2 regions of the Rhizobium sp. BK212 genome follow, and region 1 is predicted to be linked to the other one. Evidence: predicted binding sites of a transcription regulator. Region 1 holds the regulator's gene; the other holds the start of a gene.
The links. Region 1 encodes LexA, which represses DNA repair genes until DNA is damaged. Its sites were predicted from a motif close to TGTTCNNNNTGTGTTCNG; they were not measured.
Positions count from the first base shown of each region.

Region 2: uvrA (excinuclease ABC subunit UvrA) is a predicted target of LexA. The motif match lies at 4,704-4,721, and genes of this name have one in related genera.

Region 1 is NZ_JACIFS010000003.1:657,334-665,272, reverse strand. Features, by position in the region: gene lpxA (acyl-ACP--UDP-N-acetylglucosamine O-acyltransferase) at 1-312, shown strand, start outside; gene FHT79_RS13175 (LpxI family protein) at 316-1,197, shown strand; gene lpxB (lipid-A-disaccharide synthase) at 1,194-2,363, shown strand; gene gltA (citrate synthase) at 2,392-3,681, opposite strand; gene FHT79_RS13160 (ComEC/Rec2 family competence protein) at 3,972-6,401, shown strand; gene lexA (transcriptional repressor LexA) at 6,382-7,101, opposite strand; gene FHT79_RS13150 (VOC family protein) at 7,299-7,939, shown strand, end outside.
Region 2 is NZ_JACIFS010000003.1:518,586-526,524, reverse strand. Features, by position in the region: gene FHT79_RS12495 (NAD(P)H-hydrate dehydratase) at 1-265, shown strand, start outside; gene FHT79_RS12490 (DUF72 domain-containing protein) at 371-1,177, opposite strand; gene FHT79_RS12485 (GNAT family N-acetyltransferase) at 1,202-1,663, opposite strand; gene uvrA (excinuclease ABC subunit UvrA) at 1,660-4,581, opposite strand; gene FHT79_RS12475 (single-stranded DNA-binding protein) at 4,865-5,383, shown strand; gene FHT79_RS12470 (MarC family protein) at 5,468-6,115, opposite strand; gene gyrA (DNA gyrase subunit A) at 6,353-7,939, shown strand, end outside.

The sequences.
Region 1 (7,939 bases):
CAGGCCTTCGTCGGCGGGCTCTCGGCGGTCAGTTACGACGTCATTCCCTACGGCATGTTGAACGGCAATCCCGGGCTGCTGAGCGGCCTCAACGTCGTCGGCATGACGCGCGCCGGCATCGACCGCGCCGTCATTCACCGGGTGCGTCGCGCCTACAAGGCGATCTTTGAAGGAACGGGCTCCGTCCGCGAAAACGCCGCCGCCATCCGCGACGAATATGTCGATTGCGAGCAGGTGGTCCACATTCTCGACTTCATCGCCGCCGATAGCGACCGCGCCTTGTCCTCGCCGACCCGGGGGCAGAAGGGCTAGCCCGTGACATTTTCCGGCGAAACCGCTGCGGGTCGGCTGGCGATTATCGCCGGCGGCGGTCTTCTGCCTTCCTATGTTGCCGAAGCCGCGCGCGCCGCCGGCGAAAATCCCGTCATCGTCGCGCTGAAGGATGAAAGCGACTGGCGCTGGGAAGGCTATGATCACGCCGTCATCGGCATTGGTGATTTCGCCGCCCTCGATGGGTTGCTCAACCGGTATGGCATCGGCAGAGTCGTGATGTCGGGCAGTGTGCGCCGCCGCCCGGAATGGCGCGAGGTGCGCCCGACGCTGCGCATCCTGATGAAGGTGCCGGCCGCCATCCGCACCTTGCTGTCCGGCGGCGACGATACGGTTCTGCAGATGGTGATCCGCCTGATCGAGGGAAACGGCCGCCGCGTCGTTGGCGCCCATGAAATCGCCCCCGACCTGCTTGCCTCCGTCGGCCCGCTTGGTGCTGTGGCGCCCGGCAAGGACGACCGGCGTGATATCAGCCGTGCTGGCGAAGCCGCCGAAATGCTCGGCCGGCTCGATGTCGGGCAGGGCGCCGTCAGCATCGGCGGGCGTGTCGTCGCGCTGGAGGGTCTTGAGGGCACGGATGAGATGCTGGACCGCGTGACGGGTCTCAGAGCCGCCGGACGCATCTCGCCACGCCGCCGCGGCGCACTCGTCAAGCTCTGCAAGCCGCAGCAGGATATCCGCGCCGATCTGCCGGCGATCGGCATATCCACGGTGCTGAACGCGAGGAAAGCCGGCCTTGCCGGCGTCGCCGTCGAGGCCGGCCGTTCGCTGGTGCTCGATCGCGCCGCCGTCATCAAGGCCGCCGACGAGGCCGGGCTTTTCGTCTGCGGCATCGATCGCGGCCTGCCGGCATGGGGGCTTGAATGAACGGGGCGCCGCTGAAGATTGCCGTCATTGCCGGTGAGGTGTCGGGGGATCTGCTCGGCGCCGATCTCATCGCCGCCCTGAAACGAATTCATAGCGGACCGGTGGAACTGGTCGGCGTTGGCGGCGAGGGGCTGCAAGCGGAAGGCCTGAGATCGCTGTTCGATTTCTCCGAGCTGTCGATCATGGGCATCACCCAGGTGCTGAGCCGACTGCCAAAGCTCTATACCCTGATCCGCCGGACGACGGCTGAAATCATCGCCGCAAGGCCGGACATTCTTCTCATCATCGACAGCCCGGATTTCACTCATCGCGTTGCAAAGCGCGTCCGCACCGCGCTGCCCGATCTGCCTGTTGTCAATTATGTCTGTCCGAGCGTTTGGGCCTGGAAGGAATATCGCGCCACGCGCATGCTCGGCTATGTCGATCATGTGCTCGCCGTCCTGCCCTTCGAGCCGGAAGTGATGCGCACGCTCGGCGGCCCGGAGACGACTTATGTCGGCCATCGCCTGATTGCCGATCCGGCATTGCTCGAGGCGCGGCGGCTGCGCGCCGGCAGGCAGCCCGGCAACGGCCCGATCCTTCTTCTTCCCGGTTCGCGTTCATCCGAGATCAAGAATCTCGTGCCTTATTTCGAGGCCGCAGCGAAGGAGCTTGTTGCCCGCAATGGGCCGATGCGCTTCATTCTGCCGACGGTGACGCACAAGGAGGCGCTTGTCCGCGAAATGACGGCGGGGTGGGCGGTAAAACCGGAGATCGTCGTCGGCGCGGAAGCGAAATGGAAAGCCTTCTCCGAAGCCGATGCAGCCATGGCGGCGTCCGGAACTGTCATTCTTGAGCTGGCGCTTGCCGATGTGCCCGTCGTCTCCGCCTACAAGGTCGACTGGATCATGCGGTTGCTGACATCAACCATCAAGACCTGGACAGGCGCGCTGCCAAACCTGATCGCCGATTACGCGGTCGTGCCGGAATATCTCAACGATATCGTTCGCGGCGCCAGTCTCGCCCGCTGGATGGAAAGGCTGTCGGCCGACACCTACCAGCTGAAGGCGATGAAGGAAGGCTATGACCTTATCTGGCAGCGCATGCAGACCGAAAAGCCGCCCGGCGAGCATGCCGCCGAGATCCTTCTCGATGTCCTGAAAAAGAAAAAACCCGGCCGTTTCTGACCGGGTTTTCTTTTAGGCTTTGAAGCGATCAGCGCTTCGAAACCGGGATATAGTCGCGCTTGGGTTCGCCGACATAGAGCTGGCGCGGACGGCCGATGCGCTGTTCCGGATCCTCGATCATCTCGTTCCACTGTGCGATCCAGCCGACCGTGCGGGCGAGCGCGAAGAGCACGGTGAACATGGTCGTGGGGAAGCCCAGCGCCTTCAGAGTGATGCCGGAATAGAAGTCGATATTCGGATAGAGCTTCTTCTCGATGAAATATTCGTCGGTGAGCGCGATGCGCTCCAGCTCCATCGCCACTTCGAGCAACGGATCGTCCTTGATGCCGAGTTCGCCCAGCACTTCATGCGTCGTCTTCTGCATGATCTTGGCGCGCGGATCATAGTTCTTGTAGACGCGGTGGCCGAAGCCCATCAGGCGGAACGGGTCGTTCTTGTCCTTGGCGCGGGCGATATATTCCGGGATGTGGTCGACTGTGCCGATTTCGTTCAGCATGTTCAGCGCTGCTTCGTTGGCGCCGCCATGTGCAGGCCCCCAGAGGCAGGCGATGCCGGCCGCGATGCAGGCGAACGGGTTGGCGCCCGACGAACCGGCGAGACGGACCGTCGAGGTTGAGGCGTTCTGCTCGTGATCGGCATGCAGGATGAAGATGCGGTCCATGGCGCGGGCAAGCACCGGATTGACCACATATTCCTCGCAAGGCACGGCAAAGCACATGCGCAGGAAGTTCGACGCATAGTCGAGGTCGTTCTTCGGATAAACGAAGGGCTGGCCGATATGGTATTTGTAGGCCATGGCGGCGAGCGTCGGCATCTTGGCGATCATGCGCAGGCTGGCGACCATGCGCTGGTGCGGATCGGTGATGTCTGTGGAGTCGTGATAGAAGGCCGACAGCGCGCCGACGCAGCCGCACATGACGGCCATCGGATGCGCATCGCGGCGGAAGCCGGTGAAGAAGCGGCTCATCTGCTCATGCACCATGGTGTGGTGCGTGACGCGATAATCGAAATCCTTCTTCTGCGCGGTGGTCGGCAGTTCGCCGTAGAGAAGCAGGTAGCAGACTTCCAGGAAGTCGCCATGCTCGGCGAGTTGCTCGATCGGATAGCCGCGATGCAGCAGGACACCTTCGTCGCCGTCGATGTAGGTGATTTTCGATTCACAGGATGCGGTCGAGGTAAAACCCGGATCGTACGTGAAGGAAGCCGTGTTCTTGTAGAGGGCACCGATGTCGATGACGCTCGGGCCGATCGTGCCGCTCTTGACGGCAAGGTCGACAGATTTGTCACCGATTTTTATTGTAGCGCTTTGATCCGTCATGCTGATCCTCCGAAATGGCGGTGGCGCCTTAAAAGCGCCATAGGGGTTAAGCGTCCTCACCGATAGCTATATGATCGCGAAGCTAATGCCAAGTTACCGTGACGGCATTTTGTGCGTTGCGGTATCACCTTTTAGGCACTGCAGCGATGAGCCGCGTGCATATCGGAAGCTGATGATTCGACTGGTCTTTTGGCACTCGCGATTTTCCCTCATATTTCAATCGATTATTCTTGCCGGATTTGATGGGAGGTTGCATTCTGGCTGCCTTGGCGGTTGAGCTTGGGCGGCGCATGCAGGAATTGACGACAGTCGAATTGCGGCCGGAAGCAGGCGCCGGCCTTGCCGATACCTCCGGTTTTTTCCCCCCTGCCGTGGTGTCGCGGCCGGCAAGGACGCAGTCGGCGACACCGTTGCGCCATCGCCTGCCGGCTTTAGCCTCGCAATCGCTGCGTGCCGGCAGGCGCATGCTGGGCGAGGAGGCGGATCATGGCCGCCTGCTGCTGTTCTCGCCGGTCTTCCTCGGCGCCGGATCAGCCTTCTGGTTTCTTGGAGCATCGGATTTTCCGGTCATTGCACCGCTACTCTGCCTGTTGGTGCTGACGACCGCGGTTCTGATCGCCAGCCGTATGCGGGCGGCATTGCGAGCCGTCCTGCTGGCGCTTGCACTTGTGGCCGGTGGCGTGGTCTCGGCGGAGTTCGAAAGCTGGCGGGCTTCGACCGTGATCCTCGACTCCGCCGTGACGACGACGGTGACCGGCCGTGTCGAACGGCGCGAAGGCGATGGTCGCGGCCGGTGGCGCTACATTCTGGCAGTCACCGGCACCGAGGCGCCGCAGGTGAAGCGGCCGCCGGAACGGATAACCGCGATCGCCCGCGGCGCCGACGCGCCTTTCGAGATCGGTGACATCATCACCGGCAGGGCTCGGCTGACGCCGCCGTCAGGCCCAGCACTTCCAGAGCTCAACGACTTCTCCTTCGGGACCTATTTCGATGGCATCGGCGCCAATGGTTTCTTCTACGGCGCGCCGACGAAAGTCGATTTGCAGGCGGGCCCGCAGGCTGCCAGATCGACGGCGGAAGCTCTGCTCGAATGGCTTTACCGGCTGCGCAGCGGCATCGGCGACCGCATCCGATCGATTCTGCCCGGCGACACCGGCGCTTTTGCCGCTGCTCTGGTGACGGACGAACGGCGCGCCATCTCGAATGCGACCACGGAGGCGCTGCGCCAGTCCGGTCTGGCGCATATCATCGCCATCTCAGGCCTCAACATGGCGCTGTCGGCCGGCATCTTCTTCGTCGGCTTCCGGATGCTGCTCAGCCTCTTTCCCGGCGTCGCCCAGGCCTATCCGACGAAGAAGATCGCCGCCGCCGGCGCGCTCATCGCCGTCACGGCCTATTTCCTGATCTCCGGCTTCGCGGTCTCGGCCGAACGCGCCTTCATCATGATGGCCATCATGCTGATTGCCGTCTTCTTTGACCGGCCGTCGATCAGCCTGCGCAATGTCGCTCTCTCCGCGCTCGTCATCCTCGTCATTTCGCCCTCCGAAGTCCTGGGGCCGAGCTTCCAGATGTCCTTTGCCGCAACCTTGGCGCTCGTGTCGGGCTATCAGCTGTGGAAGGATCGGCGCGTCCGCGAGAGTGCCTTCCTGAAGCTGCCGATCGTCAGGCCTTTTGTCGCGGTTGCGGGTTTCTTCGGCGGTGTCTTCCTGACCTCGCTGATCGGCGGTTTCTCCACCGCACTGTTTTCGATCGAGCATTTTCATCGCCTGACCGCCTACGGCCTGCCGGCAAACCTCGCGACGATGCCGATCATCTCCTTCATCATCATGCCGGCCGGGTTGCTGGCGATGCTGCTCATGCCTTTCGGTTTGGACGTTTTGCCTTGGAAGGTTGTCGGATTCGGCCTCGATCTGGTGATTGCCGTCGCCAAGACCGTGTCCGGCTGGGGTGGCGACATCGGCATCGGCCGCTTGCCCGCCTGGTATTTCGCAGTCGCCGTGGCGGGCTTCCTGCTGCTGACGCTGCTCCGCACCCGGCTCCGCCATATGGGCACGTCGATCATATCAGTCGCAACGCTCATCCTGCTGCTTCTGCCGGTTCCCCGGCCGCCGGATCTGGTGATTTCGGAAGATGGCAGTCTCGTCGCGGTCGTCGAGGCGGCGGCAATGGCCTCCAACCGTGAAAACCCGCCGGATTTCATCTTCGACCAATGGCAGCGCGCGCTGGTCCTGCCGGCGCATGACCCGCCGAAGATGCTGGATGGTCCTGCTGTCCCGCCAGCAGGAGAGGACCGTCGCGTCAGGCTTTCGCGCGATCAGCAGAACGAAGCGAGGGCGGCGATGCGGGCGGCCGCAGCTGACGGTGACGCAAACCGCTTTTCCTGCGTCAAGAAGGCCTGGTGCATATCAAGGCTTGGCAACGGTCATGTGGTCGCCGTCATCGACAATGCCGCCTATCTCGCTCCGGCCTGCGATGCGGCCGATATCGTGGTAACGTCGGTCCGCCTGCGTTTCAACAGCTGCCGCTCAGGCGCGACGCTCTTCACCGGCGAGACGTTGCGCCGGACCGGTTCCGTCGAATTGCGCTTCGCCGAGGCCGGCATGGAGGTCACAACCGCACTCGATGATCTGTCTCGGCCATGGATCCGCCATCGCGCCTATGACTGGCACAGCAACAGCTTTGTCGAAACCGGCCAGGGTGTCAGTGATAGCGGCGAATAAGGCCGACGAGTTTGCCCTGCACCTTGACGCGGTCCGGCCCGAAGATCCGGGTCTCGTAAGCCGGGTTGGCCGCTTCCAGCGCGATCGAGGCGCCCTTGCGGCGGAAGCGTTTGAGTGTCGCTTCTTCGTCGTCGACGAGAGCAACGACGATATCGCCAGGGCTTGCGGTGCTGCCATTGCGAATGATCACGGTGTCGCCGTCGAAAATGCCGGCGTCGATCATCGAATCACCCTTGACCTCCAGCGCGTAGTGTTCACCGGAGCCGAGCATATCGGCCGGAACGACGATGTCGTGGGTGTTGTTCTGGATTGCCGAGATCGGAACGCCGGCGGCGATGCGGCCCATGACCGGCACGGAGACGGAGTTGCCATTGTCGGCGACGGGTTTTGCAGGAGCGGGAGTGGCGACCGGCTGGGGCTTGCCCAGGCTGCCCTCAATGACGCTCGGCGAAAAGCCGCGCCGGGGCTGGATGCTGGGGCTATAGGCCTCCGGAAGCTTGATGACCTCGAGTGCGCGGGCACGGTTCGGTAGGCGGCGAATGAAGCCACGCTCCTCGAGGGCCGTAATCAGCCGGTGAATCCCGGACTTTGAAGCGAGATCCAGGGCGTCCTTCATTTCGTCGAAAGACGGCGGAACGCCGGATTCCTTCATGCGCTCATGAATGAAGAGGAGAAGCTCCTGTTGTTTGCGCGTGAGCATCGACGTTGTGACCTCGTGATTGAAACAAATCCAGAACAGACACTATATGTTCCATATGTGTTCCGCAAGTAGCTAAATTTCCGTAAAACTTGGCGCCAACTCGTTGAGATTTTTATTTTCATTCGCCGGATTGGCCGACAAGTCTTGCCTTGCGCGGCACCGTCGCACATCTCTGCCGTGTCAGGAGAGGGGATATCATGAACGAGCATTCCGCCAAACCGCGCCCGCTGGATCATGTCGTGCTGCCGGTCGTCAATATCGATCTGGCGCGCGAGAGGCTCGGCAAGCTGGGCTTTACCGTTGCCGCCGATGCGCGTCATCCCTTCGGAACGGAGAATGCCTGCGTCTTTTTTGCCGATAAGACCTATCTGGAGCCGCTCGGGATTGCGAGCGTTGGGGAAAGTGAAGCATCGGCGCGGCAAGGCAATGTCTTCACCGCCCGCAACCGCGCCTTCCGATTCCGCTGCGGCGAGGAGGGGCTTTCGGCGGTGGCCTTCGGCAGCGAGGATGCCGATATCGATCATCGGAATTTCGTCGGCGACGGAGCGAGCGCCGGCGAGATGCTGGCGTTCAGCAGGCCGATGACGATGCCGGATGGTTCTGAGAGCATTGCCGGCTTCAAGCTGGCCTTTGCCGGCGACCTGCGCGCGCCCGATCTCTTTCTCTTCACCGTCGAGCGCGTCAATCCGCTGCCGGCCGACCGCAGCGCGCTTGAGGCGCATGCCAATGGCGTGACCGGCATTGCCGAGGTGGTGCTTTGCGCGCCCGATGCGGCTGCCTTCGCCGCCTTCGTCAGTCTTGCCAGCGCGCAATCGGCATTCGAGAAAACCGGTTTCGG
Region 2 (7,939 bases), 140 kb from region 1:
CAATGCAGCGATCGTCTACAAGGGGGCCGATACTGTCATCGCCGCGCCGGATGGACGTGCGCTCATCAATACCAATGCCCCGGTCTGGCTTGCCACCGCCGGTTCCGGCGATGTGCTCGCCGGCATCATCGGCGGATTGCTCGCCCAGGGCTTGCCGACCTTCGAGGCCGCGGCGGCCGGCGTCTGGCTGCATGGCGAGGCCGGCCAGCGCGCCGGCAAGGGGTTGACGGCGGAGGAGCTTGCCACCCACGTCTTGCCGCTTTAGCCCGCCCGATGCTTCAGCTTCGGGCCGCGATGCTTCAGCTTCGGGCCGCGATGCGTTAGCTTCGGGCCGCCGGTGCTTTGAGCCCCGGGCCAAGTCTCACCAAGCTTATTTCGCCAGCGCTTGCTGCAGGGCGATGGCTCCGTGTGGCGCATTGACCTTACCCTCATGGATCATGAAGGCGAAGACGTCGCGCGGCTCGGTCTTCACTTTGCGATCGGCATCGATCAGCGGCAGGTCATCGGGGATATTGCCTTCGGCCCAGGTCTCCAGTCGCTTTGCCCAGGCCTTCAGCTCCTTGTCCGGATAGCAGGTGGCAATATCGTCCGATCCCTTCTGCAGCCTGGCATAGACGAAATCCGCCGTGACGTCGGCGATCATCGGATATTCGAAATGTTCGGCACAAACAGGCGCTACGCCGTATTTCGCCAGCAGGCCCACGAATTCCGGCACCTTGAAGGAATCGTGCCGCACCTCGACCACGTGGCGCAGCGCCAGCCCGTCCTGTTTTACCGGCAGCAGCTTCAGGAAGGCCTCGAAATCTTCCGGATCGAACTTCTTCGTCGGCGCAAATTGCCAGAGCAGCGGCCCAAGATGATCGCCGAGTTCGCTGATACCCGATGTCAGGAACCGCTCCATCGATTCACCGGCTTCGGCAAGCACCCGCCGATTGGTGACGAAACGCGTCGCCTTCAGCGAAAAGATGAAGCCGTCGGGCACGTCTGCCGCCCATTTGGCGAAGACTGCAGGCTTCTGGGTGCTGTAATAGGTGCCGTTGACCTCGATGACCTTCAGCTGGCGGCTGGCATAATTCAACTCGTCTTTCTGTTTCAGGTCATCAGGAAAGAAATGCCCGCGCCAGGGCTCGAAGGTCCAGCCGCCGATGCCGGTGCGGATAGTGCCGGATTTCGTCATGTCGTCCTCCCGGTTGGCAGCCGCTCAGGCCGCATCGATTTCTTTCGTCATGTCGACGAGCGCCCATCCTGGCCGATAAGGGCTCGGCCGACGACCCGTTTCCTGAAAACCGAAGGCGCGATAGAGCGCGATGTTCCGCTCCATCCGCGCATTCGTGTAGAGCCGGATTTCCGGCACTGCCCATTCCCGCGCCTTGCCTTCCAGCCAGCGCAGCATCGCCAACCCGTGCCCGCCGCCCTGAAAGGCCGGCGAGACCGCGATGCTGAACAGCATGAGGTGATCGGAATGCTGCTCGACCACCACCAGGCCGGCCGTTTCGTCGCCGACCTCGCGCAGCCAGACCTCGCCGCGTTCGATGCGCGGCGCGTAATCCTCCGTCGCCGGGATCGGCGCAGCGCCGAAGAGTTCGGTATAGGGCCGATAGGCGGCAGCTGTCAGCGTCGCGATCGTTTCCAGATCATCGGGCGACGCTGGCCTCATCGTCATTCCGCCGCAACCGCCTTCTTCGCCGGCCGCCGTTCCAGCAATTCCTTCAGGAAGTGTCCGGTATAGGAGCGCTTCTCCTTGACGATCGCTTCCGGCGTGCCGGTCGCGACGATCTCGCCGCCGCCATCACCGCCCTCGGGGCCGAAATCGAGCACCCAGTCGGCGGTCTTGATGACTTCGAGATTGTGCTCGATCACCACCACCGAATTGCCCTGGTTGACCAGTTCGTGCAGCATTTCGAGCAGCTTGGCGACGTCGTGAAAATGCAGGCCGGTCGTCGGTTCGTCGAGAATGTAGAGCGTGCGGCCGGTCGAGCGTTTCGACAGCTCCTTGGCAAGCTTGACGCGCTGCGCTTCGCCGCCCGAGAGCGTATTGGCCTGCTGGCCGACCTTGATGTAACCGAGGCCGACATCCTTCAGCGATTGCAGCTTGTCGCGCACGGCGGGCACCGCCGCGAAGAAATCGACGCCTTCCTCCACCGTCATGTCGAGCACGTCGGCGATCGACTTGTGCTTGAAGGTGACGTCGAGCGTCTCTCTGTTGTAACGCTTGCCATGGCAGACATCGCAGGTGACGTAGACATCGGGCAGGAAGTGCATCTCGATCTTGATGACGCCGTCGCCCTGGCAGGCCTCGCAACGTCCACCCTTGACGTTGAAGGAGAAGCGGCCCGGCTGGTAGCCGCGGGCCTTTGCCTCCGGCAGGCCGGCGAACCAGTCGCGGATCGGCGTGAAGGCGCCGGTATAGGTCGCCGGGTTCGAGCGCGGCGTGCGGCCGATCGGCGACTGGTCGATGTCGATCACCTTGTCGATATGCTCGAAACCGTCGATGCGGTCGTGATCGGCCGGGTTTTCGCGTGCGCCCATGACGCGGCGCGCTGCCGACTTATAGAGCGTTTCGATCAGGAAGGTGGACTTGCCGCCGCCGGAAACACCGGTCACCGCCGTGAACACCCCGAGCGGGATCGATGCCGTGACGTTCTTCAGATTGTTGCCGCGCGCGCCGACCACCTTGATCTCGCGGCCCTTTTTCGGCTTGCGGCGTTCATCGGGAACGGGAACGCCGAGTTCGCCCGAGAGATATTTGCCGGTCAGCGAGTTCGGACTGTCCATGATGTCCTGCGGTGTGCCATGGGCGATGACCTGGCCGCCGTGAATGCCGGCAGCCGGGCCGATGTCGACCACGTCGTCGGCCGTCAGGATCGCATCCTCGTCATGTTCGACGACGATGACGGTGTTGCCGATGTCGCGCAGGTGCTTCAGCGTGTCGAGCAGCCGGGCATTGTCGCGCTGATGCAGGCCGATCGACGGTTCGTCGAGCACGTAGAGGACGCCAGTCAGCCCTGAGCCGATCTGCGAGGCAAGCCGGATGCGCTGGCTCTCGCCGCCCGACAGCGTGCCGGAATTGCGCGACAGGCTGAGATATTCCAGGCCGACATCGTTGAGGAAGCGCAGGCGGTCGCGGATTTCCTTGAGGATGCGCACGGCGATCTCGTTCTGCTTGGCATTGAAGCTTGCCGGCAGCGCCTCGAACCAGTCGCGGGCGACGCGGATCGACATCCCGGTCACTTCGCCGATATGCAGCGTGTCGATCTTCACCGCCAAGGCCTCAGGCTTCAGGCGGAATCCGTTGCAGGAAGGGCAGGGGGCGGCCGACATGAAGCGCTCGATATCCTCGCGCGCCCAGGCGGAATCGGTTTCCTTCCAGCGGCGCTCGAGATTGGTGATGATGCCCTCGAAATTCTTCTGCGTCGTGTAGGAGCGGGCGCCATCGGCATAATGGAATTCGATCTTGTCGTTGGTGCCGTTGAGGATGACGTCCTTGGCCTCGTCGGAAAGCTCGTTCCAGCGGGTGCCGAGCTTGAAGCCGTAATGTTTGCCGAGCGCTTCCAGCGTCTGGTTGTAATAGGGCGAGGTCGACTTGGCCCAGGGCGCGATCGCCCCGTCGCGCAGCGTCCGTTCGGGCTCGGGCACGATCAGGTCCGGATCGATCTTCTGCTGGGCGCCGAGGCCGTCGCAGGTCGGGCAGGCGCCGAAGGGATTGTTGAAGGAAAACAGCCGCGGCTCGATCTCGGGAATGGTGAAGCCCGAGACCGGGCAGGCGAATTTCTCCGAAAACAGCACGCGTTCATGCGTCTCGTTCAGCGACTTGTTGGCCGAGCCGCCGGCCGACGTCTCTTCCGGCGGCAGCGGCTTGTCGGCGAATTCGGCGATCGCCAGCCCGTCGGCAAGCTTCAGGCAGGTCTCCAGGCTGTCCGCCAGACGCGCCGAGACATCCGAGCGCACGACGATGCGGTCGACCACCACGTCGATGTCATGCTTGTATTTCTTGTCGAGCACCGGCGCCTCGGCGATCTCGTAGAACTGGCCGTCGACCTTGACGCGCTGGAAGCCCTTCTTCATCAGCTCCGCCAGTTCCTTCTTGTATTCGCCCTTGCGTCCGCGCACGAGCGGCGCAAGAATATAAAGACGGGTGCCCTCGCCGAAATCGAGGATGCGGTCGACCATCTGGCTGACGGTCTGGCTCTCGATCGGCAGACCGGTCGCCGGCGAATAGGGAACGCCGACGCGGGCAAAGAGCAGGCGCATATAGTCGTAGATCTCGGTGACGGTGCCGACCGTCGAGCGCGGATTGCGCGAGGTGGTCTTCTGCTCGATCGAGATCGCCGGCGACAGCCCGTCGATCTGGTCGACGTCGGGCTTCTGCATCATTTCGAGGAACTGCCGGGCATAGGCCGACAGGCTCTCGACATAACGCCGCTGGCCTTCGGCGTAGATCGTGTCGAAGGCGAGCGAGGATTTGCCGGATCCCGAAAGCCCGGTCATGACGATCAGCTTGTTACGCGGCAGATCGAGATCGATGCTCTTGAGATTATGCTCGCGCGCGCCGCGGATGGAGATCGTCTTCAGTTCGCTCATCGTCTCTGCTTTGGTTTTCTGGATAACAGCCCTTATTTAGTGATGCCGGCGGGCGAGTCGAGGCTGAATATCCGGGAAGGGTCAAGGTTTTCGATTCTGTTGACAGGATCATACGGATAAACTAGAACAAATAAAGAACAAAATTCCTGATGAATGCATGCGGCTTTCTGATGGATAAACATGTGGATTAAATGCCGCCCATGCGCATCGGCGGTCCGTGATGGTTTAAGGTGCGCCGATCGATTAAACGCCGCCGGGCAGGGCGGCAGGCAGGGTGAGAAGTATGGCTGGTAGCGTGAATAAGGTAATTCTGGTTGGAAACGTGGGTGCAGACCCCGAAATCCGCCGCACTCAGGATGGCCGGCCGATCGCCAATCTTCGTATCGCGACCTCGGAAACCTGGCGCGACCGCAATTCCGGCGAGCGCCGTGAAAAGACCGAATGGCACACTGTCGTCGTCTTCAACGAAGGCCTCTGCAAGGTTGTCGAGCAATATGTGAAGAAGGGCGCCAAGCTCTATATCGAAGGCCAGCTGCAGACCCGCAAGTGGCAGGACCAGCAGGGCCAGGACCGCTACAGCACCGAAGTGGTGCTGCAGGGCTTCAATTCGACGCTGACGATGCTCGATGGCCGCGGTGAAGGCGGCGGTGCCAGCTCCGGTTTCGGCGGCGGCCGCGGCAGCAGCGGCGGCAACGATTATGGCGACGACTACGGCGCGCCGGCTCCCTCTTCATCCCCGAGCCGTGGCGGCGCTGGCGGCGGCAATTTCTCGCGGGATCTCGACGACGACATCCCGTTCTGATCGCGAGCCTTCCTGGGCTGGTGAAAGACCTGAGAGCATGATGCCTTTGACGGCGTCATGCTCTTTTTCTTTGATCTCCCGCCCTCAGTGCGGCGTCGCGCTGATCAGATTGAGCGCCGATTTGGCGCCATCGACGACGAATTGGGCGGCTAGGGCGGCGAGGATGACGCCGAGAAGCCGTGTCAGGATCGCCCGGCCGGTGACGCCGAGGAAACGGTCCAGCCGTTCGGCGACGAGCAGCATGAGGAAGGTCAGCAGCAGATTGCCGGCAAGAACGCCGATCAGTTGCGCTTTTCCGACGGAGGTGGCGAGCGTTCCAGCAAGCAGGATCGTCGCCGAGATCGCGCCGGGGCCGGCAATCAGCGGCAAGGCGAGGGGAAAGACGGCGATATTTTCGATATGATCCTTGGTGATTGCCACCTCGGTGGCCTTTTCCTTGCGGTCCTGGCGCTTCTCGAACACCATCTCGAAGGCGATCCAGAAGAGCAGCAGTCCGCCGGCGATGCGGAAGGCGCCGATCGAAATCCCCAGCACGCTGAGCACGCCGGCGCCAAACAGCGCGAAGACCGCGAGAATGATGAAGGCGATGGTCGAGCCACGCAACGCCACCTGTGTACGCTCACTGCGGCTCATGCCTGTCGTCAGGCCCAGAAAGATCGGTGCGAGACCGGGCGGATCGATGGTGACGAGCAGCGTCGTGAAGGCGTTGATCAATTGGTCGGCGCTTGCCATCGTCTCTCCGGAACCCCATATAGTCACTTGGTTTTTGTGATTGTGAAGCGGGGATTCCGATTTGGCAAATTTCCCGCGGCGGCCGGGGGCGGATTTGTCCGGTCCGGCCGCGCAACTTATATGTTTTACCCTCTTTAAGCCGCAAAAGCCTGTTCAAAACGCGCTGTGAAAATTGGCGTGGGAACAGGCTTTCCGCTATAAATCTTCAAGTGATTCTAGAAGAGATCGTGATCTGTTTTGACTGAGCAAACACCCCCCGGCGGCGGGAAGCTCCCGCCAGGCATCGAGCCCATCTCCATCATGGAGGAAATGCAGCGGTCGTATCTCGATTACGCCATGAGCGTCATCGTCAGCCGCGCGCTGCCCGACGTGCGCGACGGCCTGAAGCCCGTGCACCGGCGCATCCTCTACGGCATGTCCGAGCTCGGCATCGACTGGAACAAGAAATACGTCAAATGCGCCCGCGTCACCGGTGACGTGATGGGTAAATACCATCCGCACGGCAATACTGCGATCTATGATGCGCTCGCCCGCATGGCGCAGCCCTGGTCGCTGCGTCTGCCGCTGATCGACGGGCAGGGCAATTTCGGCTCGGTCGATGGCGATCCGCCGGCGGCTGAACGTTACACCGAATGCCGCCTCGAAAAGGCTGCCCATTCGCTGCTTGACGATCTCGACAAGGAAACCGTCGACTTCCGCGACAACTACGACGGCACGCTCTCCGAGCCGGTCGTGGTGCCCGCCAAGTTTCCGAACCTGCTCGTTAACGGCGCCGGTGGCATCGCCGTCGGCATGGCGACCAACATCCCGCCGCACAATCTCTCTGAAGTCATCGACGGCTGCATCGCGCTGATCGACGACCCGGCAATCGAGCTGCCGGAACTGATGCAGATCATTCCCGGCCCCGACTTCCCGACGGGTGCGAAGATCCTCGGCCGTGCCGGCATCCGCTCGGCTTACGAGACCGGCCGCGGCTCCGTCATCATGCGCGGCGTCGCCGCCATCGAGCCGATGCGCGGCGACCGCGAGCAGATCATCATCACCGAGATTCCCTATCAGGTGAACAAGGCGACGATGATCGAGAAGATGGCCGAGCTGGTGCGCGACAAGCGCATCGAAGGCATCTCCGATCTGCGCGACGAATCCGACCGCCAGGGTTATCGCGTCGTCGTCGAGCTGAAGCGCGACGCCAATGCCGAGGTCATCCTCAATCAGCTCTATCGCTACACGCCGCTGCAGACGTCCTTCGGCTGCAACATGGTGGCGCTGAACGGCGGCAAACCCGAGCAGCTGACCCTGCTCGACATGCTGCGCGCCTTCGTCTCCTTCCGCGAAGAAGTCGTTAGCCGGAGAACGAAATTCCTGCTGCGCAAGGCGCGTGACCGCGCCCATGTGTTGGTCGGTCTCGCCATTGCCGTCGCCAATATCGACGAGGTCATCCGCGTTATCCGCCAGGCGCCCGATCCGCAGTCGGCCCGCGAAGAGCTGATGACCCGCCGCTGGCCGGCGGCAGATGTCGAAAGCCTGATCCGTCTGATCGACGATCCGCGCCATCGCATTAATGACGACCTGACCTACAATCTCTCCGAGGAACAGGCCCGCGCCATCCTCGAGCTGCGCCTTGCCCGCCTGACGGCCCTCGGCCGCGACGAAATCGGCGACGAACTCAACAAGATTGGCGACGAAATCAAGGATTACCTCGATATTCTTTCTTCGCGCGTCCGCATCCAGACCATCGTCAAGGATGAACTCACCGCCGTCCGCGACGAGTTCGGCACGCCGCGCCGCACCGAGATCGTCGATGGCGGCCTCGAAATGGACGAC